2 linked regions of the Rhodopirellula baltica SH 1 genome follow. Each later gene encodes a partner of the first gene's protein in a complex. Links are inferred from orthologs where the notes say so. Each region holds a gene or a part of one and is shown on either strand. Other genes may lie near its edges. The genes, in order: atpG and RB_RS09820.

Region 1 (2,882 bases):
CGCCGTCGCTTCGGTCGTCGACGTCCTCGAGCGTCACGGTGCGATGGAATACACCACCGTCATCGCGGCGGGTGCCAGTGCACCAGCTCCTCTGCAATACGTGGCTCCTTATGCCGGAACCGCGATGGCAGAACACTTCATGTTCAACGGCGGACACGCCTTGGTCGTCTACGATGACTTGTCCAAACAAGCCACAGCGTATCGCCAAATGTCCTTGCTGATGCGTCGCCCACCAGGCCGCGAAGCTTACCCCGGTGACGTGTTCTACTGTCACAGTCGTTTGCTCGAGCGTTCGTCGAAGTTGTCCGATGAACTCGGTGGCGGTTCGATCACCAGCCTCCCGATCATCGAAACCCTCGAAGGCGAAGTGTCGGCTTACATTCCAACCAACGTGATTTCGATCACCGACGGTCAGATCTACGTTCAACCTGACTTGTTCTTCTCGGGCGTTCGTCCCGCTATGAACCCTGGTATCAGTGTCTCTCGCGTGGGTGGTGCCGCTCAAACGAAGGCCATGAAAAAGGTCTCCGGCGGTTTGCGTCTTCAGTTGGCGGCTTTCCGTGCTTTGGAAGCATTTGCTCAGCTCGGTACCGACTTGGATCCCGCGACCCAGGCCGAACTGGACCGTGGTTACCGCATGGTCGAGTTGCTCAAACAGCCACAGTACCAACCGCTTTCGGTCGCTGAGCAAGTCATCAGCATCTACGCCGGTACGAACGGTCACCTCGATGACGTTGCCGTCAAAGAAGTGCAAAGGTTCGAAAAGGAATTGTTGCAATACGTCCATGACAAGCACAGTTCATTGATCAGCGATCTGACCGCGACGCCAGCCTTGAGCGACGAAATCGCTGAACGCATCGTTGCGGCGGTCAAAGAGTTCAAGACTGTCTACAAACCCGCCACCCCTGCAGCCTGAACCCGAAAGGCGGAGTGATTCATGGCCAACGCACGTGCCCTCGATAAACGACGCAAGTCGATTCGCAACATCCGCAAGATCACGCGGACGATGGAGCTGATCGCAACGGCTCGGTACAAAAAAGCAATGGACCGCGCTGCCGCGGCCACGGCTTACACCGAGCAGATCACCAAAATTGTCTCGCGACTCGCTGATGCCGGGTTGGACGTGCAGCACCCGCTGTTGGAACAACGCGAAAAGATCAACACGACTCGCGTTCTGGTTCTGGCCAGCAACCGTGGTTTGTGCGGCGGATACAACGCTTCGATTCTGCGAACCGCTCTGCCCCGCATCAAGTCGCTTCGCGAATCGATTCCAAATGTGATCGTCGATGCCAGCGGTAAACGTGGCGTCAATGGTTTGAAGTTTCGTGGCATCGAAACGGAACAGCGTTTCTTGCAGTTCGAAGATCAACCGGCTTACGACGATGTCGAAAAGATCGCTGAAGGTTACTTGGCCGAATACATTACCGGCAAAATCGACCGTTTGGATGTCGTCTACACCAAGTTCATCAGCACATCGAAGCAAGAGGCCGTGATCGAAACCTTGCTTCCGCTTGGTTCCCTCGGCGACGAGTCAGATTCCGCTTCGGATGGTTCAGACGACACCAATGCCGAATACGAATTCCTTCCATCGGCGGAAAGCATTTTGGAAGAGGTCGTGCCGACCAGCTTCAAAGTCAAGTTGTTCAAGTGTTTCCTGGATGCGGCGGTGAGCGAACAAGTCGCTCGAATGATCGCGATGAAGGGAGCCACCGAAAGTGCCGGCGACATGATCAAACAGTTGTCGATGACCTACAACCGAGCCCGTCAAAGTCAAATCACCGGCGAAATCATGGAAATCATCGGCGGTGTCGAAGCCCTGGAAGGCTAATGCCCTCGGGCAACTTGAGAGCTTCTAGCGACTTGCCACTAGCTACTTGAGTCATCGATTTTCAAATGACGAATCGTCACAGCAAACACACCACCCCATTCAATTCATAAGCTAATTGCTAGTAGCTAACCGCTAGGAGCTTCTCCCTCATGTCCACTGCAACCGCCACCGGCCGCGTCACTCAAGTCATCGGTTCAACCTTTGATGCCGAGTTTCCTGAAGGTCAACTGCCAAAGATCTACAACGCTTTGACAATCCAAAGCGAGCACAAAGGGGTCACCATTGACTTGACCGGCGAAGTGCAGCAACACCTCGGTGGTGGTCGTGTTCGTGCGATTGCTTTGGGTTCGACCGAAGGCATGATGCGAGGCATGAACGTGGTCGACACTGGCAAGCCAGTTTCGGTTCCCGTCGGAAAAGCCACCTTGGGTCGCGTCTTCAACGTTCTCGGGCAACCCATCGACAAACGTGGCGATGTTCAAGCCGACGATTACTGGCCCATTCACCGCCAGGCTCCTCCCGTCAACGAACTGTCAACGAACACCGAGCTGTTCGAAACGGGCATCAAGGTGGTTGACCTTCTGACCCCATTTGTTCGTGGTGGTAAGGCAGGTTTGTTCGGTGGTGCTGGTCTGGGCAAGACCGTGATTCTGACCGAGTTGATCGCTCGGATCGCATCGAGCCACGGTGGTTATTCGGTCTTCGCCGGTGTGGGTGAACGAACACGGGAAGGCACCGACCTCTGGTTGGAAATGCAAGAAACCGAGATCGGTTCGACCGGTCGCAACGTGATCGAGCAAACCTGCATGGTGTTCGGTCAAATGAACGAGCCACCAGGATCACGTCTGCGTGTTGCTCTGTCCGCACTGACCATGGCGGAATACTTCCGCGATACAACTGGTGCTGACACTCTGTTGTTCGTCGACAACATCTTCCGCTTCTCGCAAGCCGGTTCGGAAGTGTCCGCACTTCTCGGACGGATGCCATCGGCTGTGGGCTATCAGCCCACACTGGCAACCGAAATGGGTGCTCTGCAAGAACGGATTACTTCGAC
Region 2 (17,416 bases), 3.0 Mb from region 1 along the record:
ACCGGATAGCATCAAGACGACAATCGTGGCGGCCAGATATTCTCCCAGCAGCACGCCGGTCACGATTGAGATGCCGGCCAACAAATCCGATCCAAATTCGGCTCGAAATAGTTTGACCAACAGGTTCCAAACCAGAGGAACGCCGCCCAGAACGAGTGCGATCAACAACGGAAAATCACGAATTGCGACGCCCGCGACATCGCCGTCAATCGTCATCCCAAAACGCAACCACAGGTGCAGCGTGATCGCAACGATGGCAAGCCCTGCGATTCCCAGTTGCAAACGATTGTTCATATTTTCTGCCCGGCGGTTGTTGTGCGTCGTCCAACGCTGGAGAACTTTCGCGAAAGATTCGTTGATCCCTTCAGCCACTTACTGACCAAGATGACTGAACCGAGGACCGATCCCAAAGGGGGCTTCATTTCCCAGCCCGCCAGCAACAAGAGTCTCGGCTGATATCGAAATCTATTCAACAGGCGAATGTCGATTTGAACTCCATCGCTCAAGTTGAAGATGCTCACGTGCGGACAAGCCTAGCAGTTTTTGAATCGGTTGATTTAGCCAGGTAACCAGCAAGCAGTCGGCCAAACCTACGCGGGCCAGGTGTTTGGAAAGAGAATCCCCCGTACCAGATTCGGTAAATGGTGCTGACGAGCGTTAACGGGCGGAACAAGGAAAGCTTCACCGTTCGACAAGCACGCAAATGGATCGAGCGTTGACGTTCCATGTTGGAGATGCAACGCATTGATTTGCGGGGTCGTCGGAAAGTTCGCTCAGTGACGTGCGCGAGGTATCGATGGCGAGACGCCACTTCTCGAACGCCCACTCTTGGATTCCAAATTCGACCGAATCGCGCCCCGCATTGATCATGACATAGATGTCTGCATCGTCCTGTGATTCGCCATGCAAACAGTAGGCGAGTTGTCTCGATTCCAAGGACATATCGACCAAATGCCCCGTTCCGTACCATCGAACATCGCCCCGCCAAAAACGCGAACGGCTAATCGACGGATGGGATTTGCGGAAGGAGATTACCTCGCGGACGAAGTTGAAGATGTCCGCATGCTCGCTGCGTCGATCCCAGTCCAGCCAGCTCGTCTCGTTGTCTTGGTTGTACGGGTTGTTGTTTCCGCGTTGGGTTTGAAGAAATTCGTCTCCCATCCGGAACATTGGCGTTCCGTTAGACAGCATCAGCAAGCAGAAAAAGTTGCGGACTTGCTGTTTGCGAAGCTGCAAGATCTCTGATGGCGTTCCGTCGTCTCCTTCCCAACCACAATCCCAACTGTATTCAAGGGCTCCGTCGGTGTTGTTATTTCCGTTGGCCCAGTTTCGTTTTTCGTTGTACGCCGTCAAATCGTACAGCGTGCTACCGTCATGCGACGTTATGTAGTTAACGCTTAACTGTGGTTGCAACGCATGAGGCAGGTCATCGGGGAAAAGATCGCAACTTCCGTACAGTCGCGTCATTAGATCAGAAACCATTCCGCAATCGCCACGGACAAACCGTTGCATGGTGTCTCGATAGTGAGCATTCCACTGCATCCAACGTTGCCCGGGGAACTTCTTACCCAATTGGAACTGGCCGTCAGCATCCCACGGTTCCGCAATCAACCGATCGTCACTGAGGTCGGAATCGGTGCCAATTTCACTAACGATGGGTGGATCATCCAAATTGATCGAACCATCACTGTTGCGAGTGAAGACAGATGCGAGATCGAAACGAAATCCGTCCACGTGCATCTGAGAATCCCAGAATCGCAGGCTGTCAACGATCATCCGGCGAACCGCTCGATTGGCCGTGTGCAATGTGTTGCCCGTTCCACTGTGGTTGGCGTATGGAGCGTTCGGATTGCCTGTCATCATGTAGGCCGTGCTGCTATCGATTCCTTTCCAACAATACGTTGGTCCGCGATGACCGCCTTCGCACGTGTGGTTGTATACAACATCCAGAATGACCTCGATGCCTGCCGCATGCAGTGCCTTTACCATCGTGCAAAATTCGTCTCTTTGATTGCAGGCCGTAGTGTTGGTCGCGTAAGCATGGTGCGGCGCAAAGAAATTCAAGGGCATGTATCCCCAATAGTCTCCGTCGCCCGGATCAAACTGGAAGACCGGCATCAACTCAACCGCGGTCACTCCCAATTCGACGAGATACGGAATTTTGTCAACGACGCCTAAAAACGTGCCTTGATGCGTTTCGGGCACTCCCGAGTTTGGATTCTTTGTGAATCCACGCACGTGCATTTCATAGATCACCAGGTCACTACCATGACGCAATACGCGATCCTCATTCCAATCGAATTCGCAGAATTGATTCGGCAATATTCCCAGAGGAGCTTGACCTGAGTTGGAACCGGGTCGTCGAGCTGCGTTGCGAGAAAACGATTCGGGGAAGAAGACTCCCCTGGCAAATGGATCCAGCAGAATCTTTTGAAAGTCAAAATCGTGGTGGTCGTAGCCTCCTTGCGGCGCTGGCCCATCCACTCGGTAGGCATAGTATGCCCACTCATCAGGATGTTCACTGCGGACACGGCAATGCCAAACCGGCCCCGACTTATTGAACAAATAGCTCAGCTCCACCTCTCGAGCTGGATGAACCAAGTCATCCTTCCTGTACAGCAGCAGATGCACGGCGGTGGCATGCCGCGAATAGAGTGAGAAATTGAAGGAAGACTCCTCCGCAATCCAACTGGCACCAAGTGGGAATGGCGAACCTTCAGCTTTTTCCCAAGCGTTCATATTGGAGTCCAGATTTGGAATCGACGGTGAGATACCGCGTTCACGAACATGCGAAACACGACGTTGCGAATTCAAATCCATTCACTCTTCCATTAGCCACTTGCGAGCCTGCTCCAATTCGCTGGCGTCGAAGTAACGAACAGAAGCCGTTGTGAACGGTTTGCAAAACACCGCCAACCCCCGTTCCCACTTTCGTTCGCCAACGATCGCGATGCGTTCGAAATCTCGAAAGTGCTTGGTATCAAACTTGATGTCTTCCCACAGAGTACCAGCGTCCCATCCATGAAAATCATGCATGGCGAATAAAACACGGATCTTGCCGTATTGATTGATCTGTTCTTCAGCGAGCGGTACGAGTTGCTGATAGGTTTCGCGGTCAAGTTTGCCGGAGACATGAACTTCAAGATACCTGCCTTGTGCAATCTCGTTGAGTTCCAGCGACATGATTGGGTTCCTGTTGAAGAGGACTCGAATGGAACGTGGTGTTCCGACGGCCAATCAGGGAAAGCAAACCCAGGACCAAACCGGATGAACAACAGTCTTAGAGGATTGCTAACCTGATGAATTCTCTTCTCTGTCACACAGCGTGTGCTATCGCCCATTTTTCGTCCGTATGTGCTCAGTCGCGACAGGCAATCAGGCGTCAATGAACGTGTCTGCGGATGATTGGCATCCGATTGGCCGAATGGCTCGTACTTTGCATGTTTGTCAGGTTTCTGTTTTCAACTTGTGAGGCATCCAATGAACGATCCATTTATTCAATCGGAGTGGCAGTCCCTGTGTGAACGTGTAAAGGGCTGCGCTCGGACACTTGCCACTGACGAATCCGAAGGAAAGATCTTCGCATCGCAGGCTCACAATTTTGCGGCCGGCGAACCGCCCCAAAGATATTCCGAGTTGCTCACGAAAGTAGCCGAAGCGGCACGCCTTGCCGTGAAGTGGCAATCGGACGTGGCGCATGACACCGCTGACCATTGCATCGACGAAGCAAGCGACGAAAGTTTCCCTGCCAGCGATCCTCCCGCGTTCACGGCCACTCACGCGTGAGATCACAACCGGTGTGATCACCAATCTCGTTTGAGTGTTCGTTGCTGCGGCATTGGGCTGCTGAGTTGCGAATCTCATCGACGCCGCCAAAGCATCCATCACACCAGCCACGATGACCTCCGTCGCTGCTTGCGACATCATGCTCAAACGCAATGACAGCACCGCTTGAGTTGTGGCCTGCCAAGCTGAGCGGGCAATCAGGTTGACGCTCGATCGTTCGCTTTCAGGCGTTCCAACTCATCGTGCTCTGCCTCGACAAAGAACAGCGGTAAGAAGGGGGTGTTGATCAACACCGCCAGAAAGAACAACCCGGACGCGATGATTCCGACGTATTGCCATTCAAAGAACGCCGCCGCGATGATGAATGCGGCGGCAGCGAGAACACCGAGCACCTTCAAAATCAGAAGCACACCTGCGGTTTCGACATCCGCTTGAATCTCTTGTTGGCTGAGTCGTTGCGCATCGCGCTCTCGCAAAGAGCTCGCTCGGGATCGCACTTCAAAGTAGTTCGCCAACGCCAACACCGCATACAGAAACGGAATCGGAATCGCTGCGAGGTAAGCGACTTCGGGGAACATAAGTAGAGACAGGATTGTCCCGATCAGACTGGCCGCCAACAGGATGCGTACTCCAGTTCGAAAGTGGCGGGAGAGAACGTGTGCGTCAGGCTCCGTGGGAAGCCGGTGGGTGGTCGCTGGAGTGCTCATTTGATTTTCCGGGTGGGTGAAAGGCCAATCTGAATGAGTGGCTGTCGGACGGCGACAACTCACAAGCGATTCACGTGCCCGGGCGTTTCGTCGGCGTTTGACAACACAAGAGTGCTCCAGTACGCACATTCACTGTGCGTTGAATGACAACCTGGCACAGAGCTGTTCGCTGCAAGAGTCTCGCGTGCTCCGTAAATCGTTCACTACGGAAGAGCGGAGATGTTTTTGCCAGGCAAGATGATTCATAACGGCGGTGGTACAAAGATTGCCGAGCAACAGTGACGTCGTCCATTCAACAAGAAAGCCAACGTCATGATTGAAACACTTGAGTCAACCCAGGTTTCTCACGAGACATTGCGAACGATCGACGCCTACTGGCGTGCAGCGAATTACTTGTCGGTGGGGCAGATCTACCTTTCCGACAATCCGTTGCTCAAACGCCCGCTTCGGATTGAGGACGTCAAAAAGATGCTTCTGGGTCACTGGGGAACGACGCCGGGTCAGAATTTTATCTACGCCCATTTGAACCGGACAATCAAACAAAATGATCTCAACATGATCTATGTCTCGGGTCCGGGACATGGTGGGCCCGCGGTCGTCGCCAATACGTATTTGGAAGGCTCCTACAGCGAGATCTACCCGCATATCAGCCAAGATGAGGCGGGAATGAGAAAGCTGTTCGTTCAGTTCTCGTTCCCAGGAGGGATCCCCAGTCACGCGTCGCCGGAGTGTCCCGGTTCAATTCACGAAGGCGGTGAACTTGGATATTCGCTGAGTCATTCCTTCGGTGCTGTATTCGACAATCCCGATTTGATCGTAGCTTGCGTGGTAGGCGATGGCGAAGCGGAGACAGGTCCGCTGGCAACGGCATGGCACTCGAACAAGTTTTTGAATCCAGCGACTGACGGTGCAGTGCTACCGATCTTGCATTTAAACGGATTCAAGATCGCGAACCCTACCATCCTCGCTCGCATCAACCACGAGGAGCTCGAGCAACTGATGCGAGGTTACGGGTGGACGCCCATTTTTGTGGAGGGCAAAGATCCAATGAAAATGCATGCTGCGATGGCGGAAGCCTTGGACGTCGCCATCGGACAAATCCGATCGATCCAACAGAATGCTCGCGAAACTGGCGACACATCTCGTCCTCGCTGGCCCATGATCGTGTTGAGATCGCCGAAGGGATGGACGGGTCCCAAGTTTGTCGATGGTGTCCGCAATGAAGGGACCTTTCATTCGCATCAAGTGCCTTTGTCTGATCCGGCCAAATGCCCCGAGCATCTGAAACAAATCGAGCAATGGCTCCGCAGCTATCGCCCAGAAGAACTGCTTGACGAAAACGGTCGACTTCGCCAGGAAATCGCGGATTTGGCACCCACGGGTGATCGTCGAATGGGAGCGAACCCGCATGCCAACGGCGGACGTTTGTTGCGGCGACTGAAGATGCCCGACTTCAGGGACTATGCCGTCGAAATTAGCCAACGCGGTTGCCGAGGAATTGGTGACACGCACGTCACGGGCAAATTCATTCGCGACATCGTTCGATTGAACGAAGAGCACAAAAACTTTCGCATCTTTGGCCCCGACGAAACGATCTCGAATGGCTTGGAAGCTGTATTCGATGTCACTCAGCGTCAATGGAACGCCGCGATCGTCGAAGATGATGAATCACTCGCACCGACCGGTCGTGTCCTGGAAATGTTGAGCGAGCATCAATGCGAAGGCTGGCTGGAAGGTTACCTGCTGACAGGTCGGCACGGGCTTTTCAATTGCTACGAAGCGTTTGTGCACATCGTCGATTCGATGTTCAACCAACACGCAAAGTGGTTGAAGGTGACGTCGGAATTGCCATGGCGCCACAAGATTGCGTCGCTGAACTATTTGCTCGCGTCGCACGTCTGGCGACAAGATCACAACGGGTTTACCCACCAAGACCCAGGTTTCCTCGACGTGGTCGTCAACAAGAAGGCCGAAATTGTTCGCGTCTACTTACCACCGGACGCCAATTGTCTGCTCTCGGTTATGGATCACTGCTTGCGAAGCCAGCACTATGTCAATGTCGTTGTCGCGGGCAAACACCCATCGCCGCAGTGGCTGACAATGGGCGAGGCAGCCGAACACTGCGCCAAAGGAATTGGAATTTGGGATTGGGCAGGCAACGAGTCCTCGAGTGACCCTGATGTCGTGATGGCTTGTTGTGGTGACGTCCCCACATTGGAAACGTTGGCTGCGGTTTCCATTTTGCGTGAGCATTTGCCCGATCTAACAATCCGGGTCGTCAACGTGGTCGACCTGATGCGACTGCAACCCAAATCAGAACACCCACATGGTCTCAGTGACTCAGACTTTGATGCTCTGTTCACCAAAAACAAACATGTGATCTTTGCCTTTCACGCGTACCCTTGGTTGGTTCATCGACTGACTTATCGTCGTACCAACCACGCCAACATTCATGTTCGCGGTTACAAGGAAGAAGGCACGATTACGACACCGTTTGACATGACCGTGCTAAATGACCTCGACCGATTTCATTTAGTAATGGATGCCATTGATCGTTTGCCCGAAACCGGCGGGCGAGGCCAACGCCTAAAAGCTTTGATGCAAGAGAAGTTAGTGGAGCATCGGCGATACATCAATGAGAACGGACAAGACATGCCCGAGATTCGTGACTGGGAATGGAGCGCCAGGTCATGAGCGATCAGTTCCCTCAAATTTATCTTGCTCGTCATGGCGAAACGCCGTGGACGATCACGGGGCAGCACACCGGATCGACAGACATGCCGCTGACACCCAAAGGCGAACGCAACGCCACTCAACTACAAGGTCGACTCGAAGGCATCCGTTTCAACGAAGTCTGGACCAGTCCTTTGCAGCGAGCCAAACGAACCTGTGAACTGGCAGGTTACGGCGAGCGGGCACGCGTCGTCACCGAGCTGGCCGAATGGGACTGCGGTGCATACGAAGGGCTCACGAGAAATGAAATTCACCAAAAGCATCCAGACTGGAATCTTTTTCGCGATGGTTGCCCCAACGGCGAATCATTGACGGACGTGGCGACGCGTGTCGATCGAGTGATCCAGCGAATCCGTCAGCGAAACGACACTTGCTTGCTGTTCGCTCACAAGCACTTTTTGCAAGTCTTCGCCGCCTGCTGGGTGGGGCTTCCTCCGGAGACTGGTCAACGTCTGTTTCTCGGTACGGCGGCGTTGAGCATCGTTGGCTATCACCACGACCAAAGTGATTCAGTCATCCGGTTGTGGAACGACCGAAGCTATCTGACTGACTAAGCAGGTACGCAGGTGTCGTCGGGTATGTGAGCCGTTTGGCGTTAGCCACCGTTCCCACGCAAAACCGGGGCTAACGTCCAAACGGCTCACAAGATGAAACCCAACCATTCCTGCACACTTGCCTAATTAAAAGACATCTGAGGTTGCAATTCGCATTCGGTTGGAATGCCTTCCATCGCGGCACGGCGAATGCTTTTCATTGGGTTGGTCTCGAGAGCACTCCAGAGATGTCCAAATATGCACACTCAGCCATTGCCGTCTTCGTCCGATATCAACACCAATACCGGAACAGCTTTAATGGAGAACGAACCGCTCTCTTCGAGTGATCCTAAGCAAGGTCATGTGGTTGCAGTTCGCGGCAGTGTGATTGACGTTCACTTCCCCGGCGAACCTCCGGCAATGAACTGCGAGTTGCGGATTGGGGACAGCGGTGATGTGGTGGCAGAAGTCGCCAGCCAACTCGACCCACACACCGTGCGTGCCATCGCGATCACATCGCCACGCGGATTGTCACGGGGAACTCCCGTTCGAAGTTGTGGACGATCAATGCAAGTCCCCGTCGGCAAGCCTCTATTGGGCAGAGTGCTCGATGTGTTCGGCAACACGCTCGACGATGGTGAAAGTTTGAAGTCCGTCGAACACCGCAGCATCCATCAGACGCCACCGACGATCAATCGACGAATCGCGAAATCGGAAGTGTTCACGACCGGTATCAAAGCAATCGATTTGTTGTCGCCACTTGAACGAGGTGGTAAAGCGGGGCTGTTCGGTGGTGCAGGAGTTGGCAAAACCGTTTTGATCACCGAATTGATCCACAACATCGTCGGCGGTCACGATGGGATCAGTTTGTTTTGCGGAATTGGTGAGCGGTGCCGAGAGGCTGAAGAGTTGTACCGCGAAATGGGAGCAGCCGGTGTTCGCGACAACACGGTCATGGTTTTTGGACAGATGAACGAACCGCCGGGTGCCCGATTTCGGGTTGGGCATGCTGCGCTGACGATGGCGGAGTCCTTTCGGGACGATGCCAAGCAAGATGTGCTGCTGTTGATTGACAACATCTTTCGGTTTGTGCAGGCCGGGATGGAAGTCTCCGGATTGCTGGGCCAATTGCCATCCCGTGTCGGGTATCAGCCTTCGCTCGCAAGCGACCTAGCGGAGCTCGAAGAACGAATCTGCACCACGTCCGATGCGGCGATCACGTCAGTGCAAGCCGTCTATGTTCCGGCCGATGATTTCACCGACCCGTCAGCGGTGCACACCTTTGCTCACCTATCCGCAACCGTCGTTTTGTCGCGAAAAAGAGCGAGCGAAGGATTGTATCCCGCCATCGATCCATTGAAGTCGACCTCAGAGATGATGCTTCCCGGTGTGGTTGGCGATCGGCACTACAAAACCGCCAGCAATGTGCGTCAAACGTTGGCCGGATACGAAGAATTGAAAGACATCATCGCGATGCTGGGCATGGAAGAACTGTCTCGCCAAGATCGTTTGACAGTGAATCGGGCCAGACGCTTGGAACGGTTCTTGACCCAGCCCTTCTTCACAACGCAGCAATTCACCGGTCACGAGGGACACATGGTCAGTATCGAAGACACATTGGACGGATGCGAACGAATCCTGAATGACGAGTTTCAAGATCGGCCCGAGCGAGACCTGTACATGGTGGGCAAAATCCCGAGTTCCAAGCCATGAACCTGACGCTGAACACGCCTAACGAGATCGTATTGAACTTGACGGTCAACAAAGTGGTTGCCGAGGGCACACACGGGAGTTTTTGTTTGCTGCCACGACATGTCGACTTCTTGGCCGCTTTGGTGCCCGGTTTGCTGAGCTGGGTTGATGAGACTGGGAAAGAATCGTTTGCAGCCGTCGGAAATGGGATCTTGGTCAAGCGAGCCAATGATGTCTACGTCTCCGCCGAAGCCGCTTCCCATGGAACGGAATTGGAGGAACTGCGACGTTTGGTGCGTGAAGAATTTTCGCAGATGGATGAACAGCAGCGAGCCGCCCATACGGCAGTCGCGCGGTTGGAAGCGGACTTCCTTCGCCGGACGATGGCACTGACCGAAGATCATGTCGTGTAAGGAACGAATCAAGCCATGAACAAACGACAAACGCTTCAAGACAACGTTGATGCAAAGCAATCTCGCAAGCTCGACGCGCGTCAACAAGGTGATCGTTCGGCGTGGTTTGGACTGGGCATGTTCGGGTTGGTTGGGTGGTCCATCGCGATTCCAACATTGCTTGGGATTGCTATGGGAATCTGGGTCGATGAACATTGGCCGAGTCGATTTTCGTGGACGTTGATGCTGTTGATCGGTGGCGTCGGGGTCGGCTGCTTGAACGCTTGGTGGTGGGTCAACCGGGAGAATGAAGATGAATGAATGGGTCGCGATGACAGGTGGATTTCTTGCGGGAGCCGCTGCAGCGGTGTTCTTCGTGGCGTCGTTGTGGTGGACCACAGTTCGTTTGCCAGCGTCTCGCCAGCCGTGGTTGTTGCTTTGCGGCAGTGCGTTGCTACGAATGGCGGTGGTGTTGGGTGTTCTGGCAATGCTGGCACGAAGTGGGGATTGGCGCATCTTGGTGGCCGCGGCCATGGGATTCGCGCTCATCCGCACGGTCGGCGTGTGCACTATCGCTCAGCGTGACACTAGCTTTCAACTTGCGACAACACAAACTTCGCCCGCAAAAACTTTGCATCCCGGGAGCGAACGATGAACGGCGTGCAAATATCACCGGACGAATCAATCCTCTGGCAATCGGAAGCTTGGCCGGTCGTGAAGATCAATGTGACGCTTGCCTTCACTTGGCTAGTGATGGCGTTGCTGGTCATCGGCTCGTGGTGGATCACGCGACGATTGACTAGCGATACCAAAATCCCACGCTGGCAGAACCTCTTGGAAGTGCTGGTCACCGGCATTCGAGATCAAATCCGAGATGTCAGCCGACACGATCCGGGGCCGTACATGCCGTTCGTAGGAACACTATTCCTATTCATCGCCGTGGCAAACTTGCTGAGCATCGTGCCTGGCTACGTCGCACCGACTGGATCTTTGTCGACAACAGCAGCACTAGCGACGTGTGTGTTTGTGGCTGTTCCTGTGTTCGGCATCGCCTCGCACGGGGTGGGCGACTACTTGAAGCGGTACCTGCAACCAACTCCTTTGATGCTGCCTTTTAATTTGATTGGCGAACTTTCCAGGACTTTGGCACTGGCTGTGCGTTTGTACGGGAACATGATGAGCGGCGCAGTGATCGCCGCGATTTTGATCAGCTTCGTCCCACTCTTCGTTCCAATCGTGATGCAAGTGATGGGGCTGCTGACTGGAATGATCCAAGCTTACATCTTTGCGGTGTTGGCAATGGTTTACATCGCTTCGGCAACCAAAGTCGCGAAGTGATCGTGTTCGACAAAACGGTTGCACTCCTGTCGCTCGCATGCCGAACACCGAATTTGCATTTCAATTCCAAAGGAAAACACCATGGATAGCACCACGTCAATCGCCGTCGCCAGCATCATCATGGCGGGACTGACCACCGCGATTGGTTCGATCGGGCCTGCGTTTGCTGAAGGGCGCGCCGTGGCACAGGCTCTCAATTCGATTGCACAGCAACCGGATTCCTCCAACACGATCACTCGCACCCTGTTTGTGGGTTTAGCGATGATCGAGTCGACGGCCATATACTGCTTTGTCGTTTCGATGATCTTGTTATTCGCAAACCCCTTCTGGAACCAGCTGACGCAGTAGGAAGGGATACAAAGCGATGAGCATTGATTGGTTCACCTTTACCGCACAAGTCATCAACTTCCTGGTCCTGGTTGGGTTGTTGCGATACTTCCTTTACGCACCCATTGTCCGCGCGATGCAAGCACGGGAACAGAAAGTGACACAATGTCTGACTGATGCGGAGACAGCGAAAGTCGAAGCGAACCAGCAACGCATGTCGCTCGAAAAACAGACGCAATTGCTGCAGGAACGACGCGAGGAACTGCTTACCAAAGCCAAAGCCGACGCGGACAACGAACGTCAACGACTGATCGCCGAGGCACGGAAAGAAGCGGACACACGACGAGAACATTGGACGTCCACCTTTGAACGAGACCAAAAAGACCTGGCCGATCAAACTCGTCGTGACATTCAGCGAATGGGGTTTCAGGCGGCGAGAGAAACGGTTCAACAACTGGCGGACGAGGATTTGCAGAAGCGGGTTTGCCAAACATTTGTCAAACAGTTGCAGACGCTGGGCGAGGATCAACTTGCTGCGATTGCCACCCAACTGGCTGATTCAGGGAACCCGGTCTTGGTTCGATCTGCCAAAGGTCTGGATAGCAGCGACCAAAATCAAATTCGTGACGCGATCCATCGGGTGTTTGAAAACAAGGTGGAAGTTCGCTTCGAATCTGAGCCTGCGTTGATCGCGGGAATCGAGATGGACGCGGGCGGATACAGTCTGCCTTGGAACGCCGAACGTACGCTGAAGACGATGGAGGCCAACGTGGCGTAAGCAACGGTGCCGAAGTCGGATGAGACAATCGACTCTTTCAACGATGACGTGTCGCTTCCGCCAAGACTCGCCGCTGTGCACCCCCAATCGATCATGACCACCTATTCAGAAACGCTTGAAACCGCCGCTCAGCAATTTGATCAAGCGGTCAAATCGCAACCCAGCCAACTGACCGTCACCGAAATCGGCACCGTCGAAGAGGTCCAGCGCGGGATCGCACGCGTTCACGGTTTGCCACACGTTCAGGTCGATGAAGTGCTTCGGTTTGCTGGTGGTCATCTTGGTTACGCGTTCAACTTGGATCCCGACCAAGTCGGTTGTGTGTTATTGGATTCCAGCGATCAGATCACCGCAGGTTCGCGGGTGGAGCGAATGCACTCGGTGCTGGACACACCCGTTGGCGACCAGTTGCTCGGCCGCGTGGTGGACCCGGTGGGTCGGCCTTTGGACGGTGGCCGTTCGCTTGATGATCTACCACGCGAACCTTGCGAACGCGACGCGCCGCCGATTATGCAACGTGCTCCGGTGACGGTTCCGTTGCAATCGGGGCTGAAAGTTGTTGACGCGATGATTCCGATCGGGCGTGGCCAACGGCAACTGCTACTCGGCGATCGCCAAACGGGCAAGACTGCAATTGCGATCGACACGATCATCAACCAACTCGGCCGCGATGTGATTTGCATCTATTGCAGCATCGGTCAACGAAGCACAGGCGTCGCTCGCGTGATCGAAAACTTGCGTCGTCACGACGCCTTGGACCACACGATCGTGGTCATCGGTGCTGATGACGCCCCGCCAGGGTTGCAGTTCCTTGCTCCATACGCGGCAACGACGATGGGTGAGCACTTCATGCGACAGGGCCGTGACGTCATGATTGTCTACGATGACCTGACATCCCACGCGAGAGCATACCGCCACCTGTCATTGCTGCTGCGGCGCCCGCCAGGTCGAGAGGCATTTCCGGGCGACATCTTTTACGTTCACTCACGGTTGCTGGAACGGTCCACGCACTTGATCCAAAGTGCTGGCGGAGGCTCGTTGACGGCACTTCCCATCATTGAAACGGAAGCCCAAAACGTTTCGGCCTACATACCGACAAATCTGATTTCGATCACGGACGGCCAAATCTACCTCTCGCCCACGTTGTTTCGAAAGGGCGTGTTGCCCGCGATCGATGTTGGACGCAGCGTGTCTCGCGTGGGTGGCAAAACTCAACTGCCCGCCTACCGAGTCGTGGCGGGTGACTTGCGATTGACATACTCGCAATTCGAAGAACTGGAACGATTTGCTCGCTTCAGCAGTCAACTCGACGAGGACACCCGCGCAACACTCGATCGCGGACGATTGATTCGCGAAATATTGAAGCAGACACAGTTTCAGCCGCTCACGTTGCCGCAACAGATTGCTTCGTTGATAGCGGTGACCAATGGCGTATTGGATGGCGTTCCCGTGGACCAACTTCCGACGATTGAACGTGCGATTCAAGATGCGGTGACGTCGCAAGCGAATGATTTGTGTGCGCAAATGCAGTCGGGGAAAAAGCTCGACAAACAACAGGTAGGACAGATCGCCAACATCGCTGCCGGAGCGGTTCATGCCCACGCTTGAACTCTTGCGTCGAAAGATCGAAACAGCGTCGGACTTGCAGTCAGTTGTGACAACGATGAAAACGTTGGCCGCCGTTCGAATACACCAATACCAGCGAGCTGCGGACGCGTTGATGGATTACAACCGAACCATTGAATTAGGACTGCAAGTGATCCTACGAGAGCAGAGACTGCAACCTCTGCAGACCAGCGAGTGGGGCGGTCAGAACCGACCATCGAGTGGGCACGAAAATGGTTCACACCATGGCGTGATTGTCTTTGGAAGCGACCAAGGCATGTGCGGTCAATTCAATGAACAAATCGCAACGCATGCCTTGGAACATCATGCCAAGCACTGCCGGCGGCCTCCCGAGGCATTGTGGATTGTGGGAGCAAGGGTCGCGTTTCTATCGACCGACAGTGGTTGGTTGATTGACGAAGCGTTTCGGATTCCGACCACGGTGCCCGAGATCGCGGACTGCGTCAGCGATTTGCTGACCGCGGTGGAAGCGGTGCGAGAACAACGCAATTTGACGAAACTGAGAATCTACTCAAACAAGCGATCGTCTGCGGGATCGTACCAACCCAACACAACTCAACTGTTGCCGATCGATTTCGCATGGCTGAAACAACTTTCGGTCAAGCAATGGGAATCGCCCTGCTTGCCAACTTTCGGCGGCGAGCGTGAAGAGTTGTTTTCACGGCTTGTACGTGAAAGCCTTTACGTTTCGCTGTACCAAGCTTGTGCGGAATCCTTGGCCAGCGAAAACGCCAGTCGGATCGCAGCGATGCAAGCAGCGGAAAAGAACATCGAAGAAACACTTGATGAACTGAACACGGCTTTTAAAACTCAACGGCAAACCGCGATCACCGAAGAGTTGCTGGATGTTGTCGTCGGCTTCGAAGCGTTGACGCAAAGCGAGCGGTAAATCGCTCACAATCATCGACGAAACCAAGCCGGCATGATCACTCCTAGTCGCTATTGATCGAACGGATCCACACAAAGCAAACCTTCAACCAGGGTCGTGCTGGCACAACCGAGTGTGCGTGGATCACTCAATGCGTCCACCGACGCACAGATTCCAGGTTGCCAAAACGATCCGACCTGGGTTTCCAATGACGGTATGTCATTTGCCAATCCTTGACTGAATTGTTTCGCCTCGCTTCAACTCGCATCAGGAGTTCAGTCATGTCTCTTTCCAAGCAGTGGTTCCGCACTGGTCTTGTCGCTATTTCGCTTGCCCTCGCATCCGTTGGTCCGTCAACAAACGCGGAGGAGACATCCAATGTAGATGGAAGCGGGCAAAAGGTAGTGGTGCACCTGTCTCACTTCACCGATGATTTGCATCGCTGCTTCATGGCGGTGAAGGTTGCCAATTTGATGCAAGACTACGGCGCCGATGTGACGTTGTTTGTCGATTTGGAGGGAGTCCGCATCGCCGAACGCAAACAGGAACTCAAATTCAATTGGGGACCGGATTCGCCATCTTTGGCGGAACTCTACGAGAAGTTTGCAGACGGTGGTGGCAAAGTTTTGGTTTGCCCACATTGTGCCAAGTCAGCTCATGTCACCGACCCTGGACTCAAACGCAACGCACAGATCGCGACTCTACCGATGCTCGGAAAGATGCTGATCGAAGCTGACAAGGTCATGGACTATTGATCCGAAGACAGTCACACCATTGCACTAAGAAACAATCGTCGGCGGGTGAATCCTCAACGGGACAACCCGCAATGGAACGTCCTGTCGCCGCTCTCTCAACGAGTTGCAAACTCACCTGATGAAGCGAGTCCGTTTTGGGTTGAGATTGCGGTGCCAAATATTCAGACGGCAACTGATTGATCAGCTTGGTCGTCATTTAGGGAGTCGCTGCCATGGACTCAATCCTTCCTCGCAATGTAGGCTATTCAAAAACACCTACTTGAGCTGGAGAAGGGCACCTTGAGTCAGCACGAAAATCCATATTCAACACCTCAGTTTACAGCGAATGAGTCTGGCGAGCCTCCCCGCCAATATGAACCTCAAGGTGATTTCAAACCATTCAAGTCCATCTGGCTTTCGCCACGAAGGACCGTTCGCCAGATTATTTCAACTGATCCCACGTTGCACGTGGTGCTGTTGGCATGTTTTTCTGGAATTGGCGAGACGCTGGACCGTGCCTCGATGCGTGACCTTGGCGATCGTTTGCCATTGCCTGCGATCATCGCCGTCGCCGTCATCCTCGGACCGATCGGTGGGCTGATTGGGGTTTGGATTGGGGCTTGGCTGGTTGCCATTACCGGCAAATGGATGGGCGGCAAGGGAACCAGTGAAACGGTTCGAACCGCTTTGACTTGGGCATCAATCCCCAGCATCGTTGCGTCGATACTTTGGATTCCTCAACTGTTGCTCCTGAGAGAGGAATTGTTCACGAGCGAAACACCTCGCTTGGAATCGAACCCAGGATTGATCGTTCCGGTCCTTGCTCTGTCGCTGGTCGAGATTGTTTTGGCGGTATGGTCGTTCGTGTTGATGTGCAACACCATCGCCGAAGTTCAATCATTCGGATCCGCATGGCGAGGTCTGTTCAACCTGATTCTCGCGGGTGCCATTGTCCTCGTCCCGATCATGGCGTTGGTATTCACGGTGGTTGCACTCAGTTGAAATTGAGCGAGTGCAGTTGACCGGGGTCAACTCACTTCTTGGCAACCAAACTGACGCCGACAATGGCGATCGCCATTCCGGCGAAGTGTTTCCACGACGAAGGTTCGCCAAGAATCATGACGGCGAGCAACATCGTCAACACTGGCCCGACCGAACCGATCACGGTCGTTCGGGTCGCTCCAATCTTCAAAATGGCTTCGTTGATCATGAAGCTTGGGATCACCGTGCATACGAACGCGAGAACCAGCCCGTACACGTAAACGATCGGTTGAACCTCGAAGAAGTCATTGATCGAATGCGTCATCAGGAAGTGGATGGCAACGAAGAACGTCGAGCCGATCATCGCCAAACTGGTGAATTCACGGCTACCGATTTTCTGCATCACCGGTTTGGCGAACAACACGTACAGCGAGTAGCTTAGCGCGGCAAGGAAAACCAAGAAGACTCCCCAACCGGTGTTGGCGTCGGGAGTGAACGATTTCTCTTGTCCGTACATCAAGTAAACGCCGGCGTAGGACAAACCGATCGCGATCAAGATTCTTGCGTTGATTTGTTCCCCCAGAAACATCCACGCCAGCGCGGCGACCATCGCCGGATAGGTGAACAGGGTCAGCCTCTCGAGTTGTGCAGACACGTACTCGAGTCCCGACAAATCGAGATAGGAGGCGAGGTAGTAGCCGAGGAATCCGAGCAACAGTGAACGGATCACGATCGGCATAGGAAAAGCTGGGACATCCGAACCGGCCACCAAAGCCCACCGACGCCGAAGCAACACCGCGAACACAATCACATAGAACGGGAATGCCATCCCCATCCGAATGGCCAGCAACAGCGTCGCATCAGCTCCCGCGGCGAAGGAGAGCTTGATAAAGATCGACTTCAGAGCGAACAGAAACGTTC

What was found.
Region 2: the proteins of atpG (region 1) and RB_RS09820 are in contact, whole or in part, in a cryo-EM structure (PDB 9ITS), measured with the Chloroflexus aurantiacus proteins. The link is inferred for Rhodopirellula baltica SH 1 from one-to-one orthologs. Residues at the interface, in WP_012258894.1 of Chloroflexus aurantiacus: Pro2, Arg9, Arg10, Arg12, Ser13, Val14, Asn16, Val17, Ile20, Thr21, Met24, Val27, Lys31, Arg34, Ala41, Thr42, Pro44, Tyr45, Arg48, Met49, Val52, Arg88, Leu90, Arg142, Asp145, Ala146, Lys148, Leu149, Val205, Asp206; in WP_012258892.1 of Chloroflexus aurantiacus: Glu6, Val8, Thr9, Ala10, Glu11, Arg12, Val13, Thr26, Lys27, Asp28, Pro39, Leu40, Met41, Thr42, Ile43, Phe66, Glu68, Val69, Leu70, Arg73, Thr75, Leu77, Ala78, Asp79, Arg102, Gln107, Arg110, Asp111, Leu114, Ala117.

What each region holds. Positions count from the first base shown.
Region 1 is NC_005027.1:5,517,583-5,520,464, forward strand. It holds atpG (ATP synthase F1 subunit gamma), read left to right. Parts: upstream 1-937; coding sequence 938-1,828; downstream 1,829-2,882. Other genes in the region: atpA (F0F1 ATP synthase subunit alpha), read left to right, coding at 1-916; atpD (F0F1 ATP synthase subunit beta), read left to right, coding at 1,978-2,882. UniProt on the Escherichia coli protein: Produces ATP from ADP in the presence of a proton gradient across the membrane. The gamma chain is believed to be important in regulating ATPase activity and the flow of protons through the CF(0) complex.
Region 2 is NC_005027.1:2,516,120-2,533,535, forward strand. What follows is about bases 8,167-11,166. They hold RB_RS09820 (F0F1 ATP synthase subunit epsilon), read left to right. Parts: upstream 8,167-9,468; coding sequence 9,469-9,864; downstream 9,865-11,166. Other genes in these bases: atpD (F0F1 ATP synthase subunit beta), read left to right, coding at 8,167-9,472; RB_RS09825 (AtpZ/AtpI family protein), read left to right, coding at 9,880-10,164; RB_RS09830 (N-ATPase subunit AtpR), read left to right, coding at 10,157-10,498; RB_RS09835 (F0F1 ATP synthase subunit A), read left to right, coding at 10,495-11,166. In the rest of the region: RB_RS09780 (heavy metal translocating P-type ATPase), read right to left, coding at 1-294; RB_RS09785 (glycogen debranching protein), read right to left, coding at 682-2,820; RB_RS09790 (SpoIIAA family protein), read right to left, coding at 2,821-3,183; RB_RS09795 (hypothetical protein), read right to left, coding at 3,448-3,927; RB_RS09800 (hypothetical protein), read right to left, coding at 3,984-4,493; RB_RS09805 (phosphoketolase family protein), read left to right, coding at 4,806-7,187; RB_RS09810 (histidine phosphatase family protein), read left to right, coding at 7,184-7,780; more of atpD, read left to right, coding at 8,018-8,166; more of RB_RS09835, read left to right, coding at 11,167-11,181; RB_RS09840 (F0F1 ATP synthase subunit C), read left to right, coding at 11,263-11,529; RB_RS09845 (F0F1 ATP synthase subunit delta), read left to right, coding at 11,546-12,286; RB_RS09850 (alternate F1F0 ATPase, F1 subunit alpha), read left to right, coding at 12,380-13,894; RB_RS09855 (F0F1 ATP synthase subunit gamma), read left to right, coding at 13,881-14,801; RB_RS09860 (DsrE family protein), read left to right, coding at 15,062-15,535; RB_RS09870 (Yip1 family protein), read left to right, coding at 15,815-16,516; RB_RS09875 (DMT family transporter), read right to left, coding at 16,548-17,416. UniProt on the Escherichia coli protein: Produces ATP from ADP in the presence of a proton gradient across the membrane.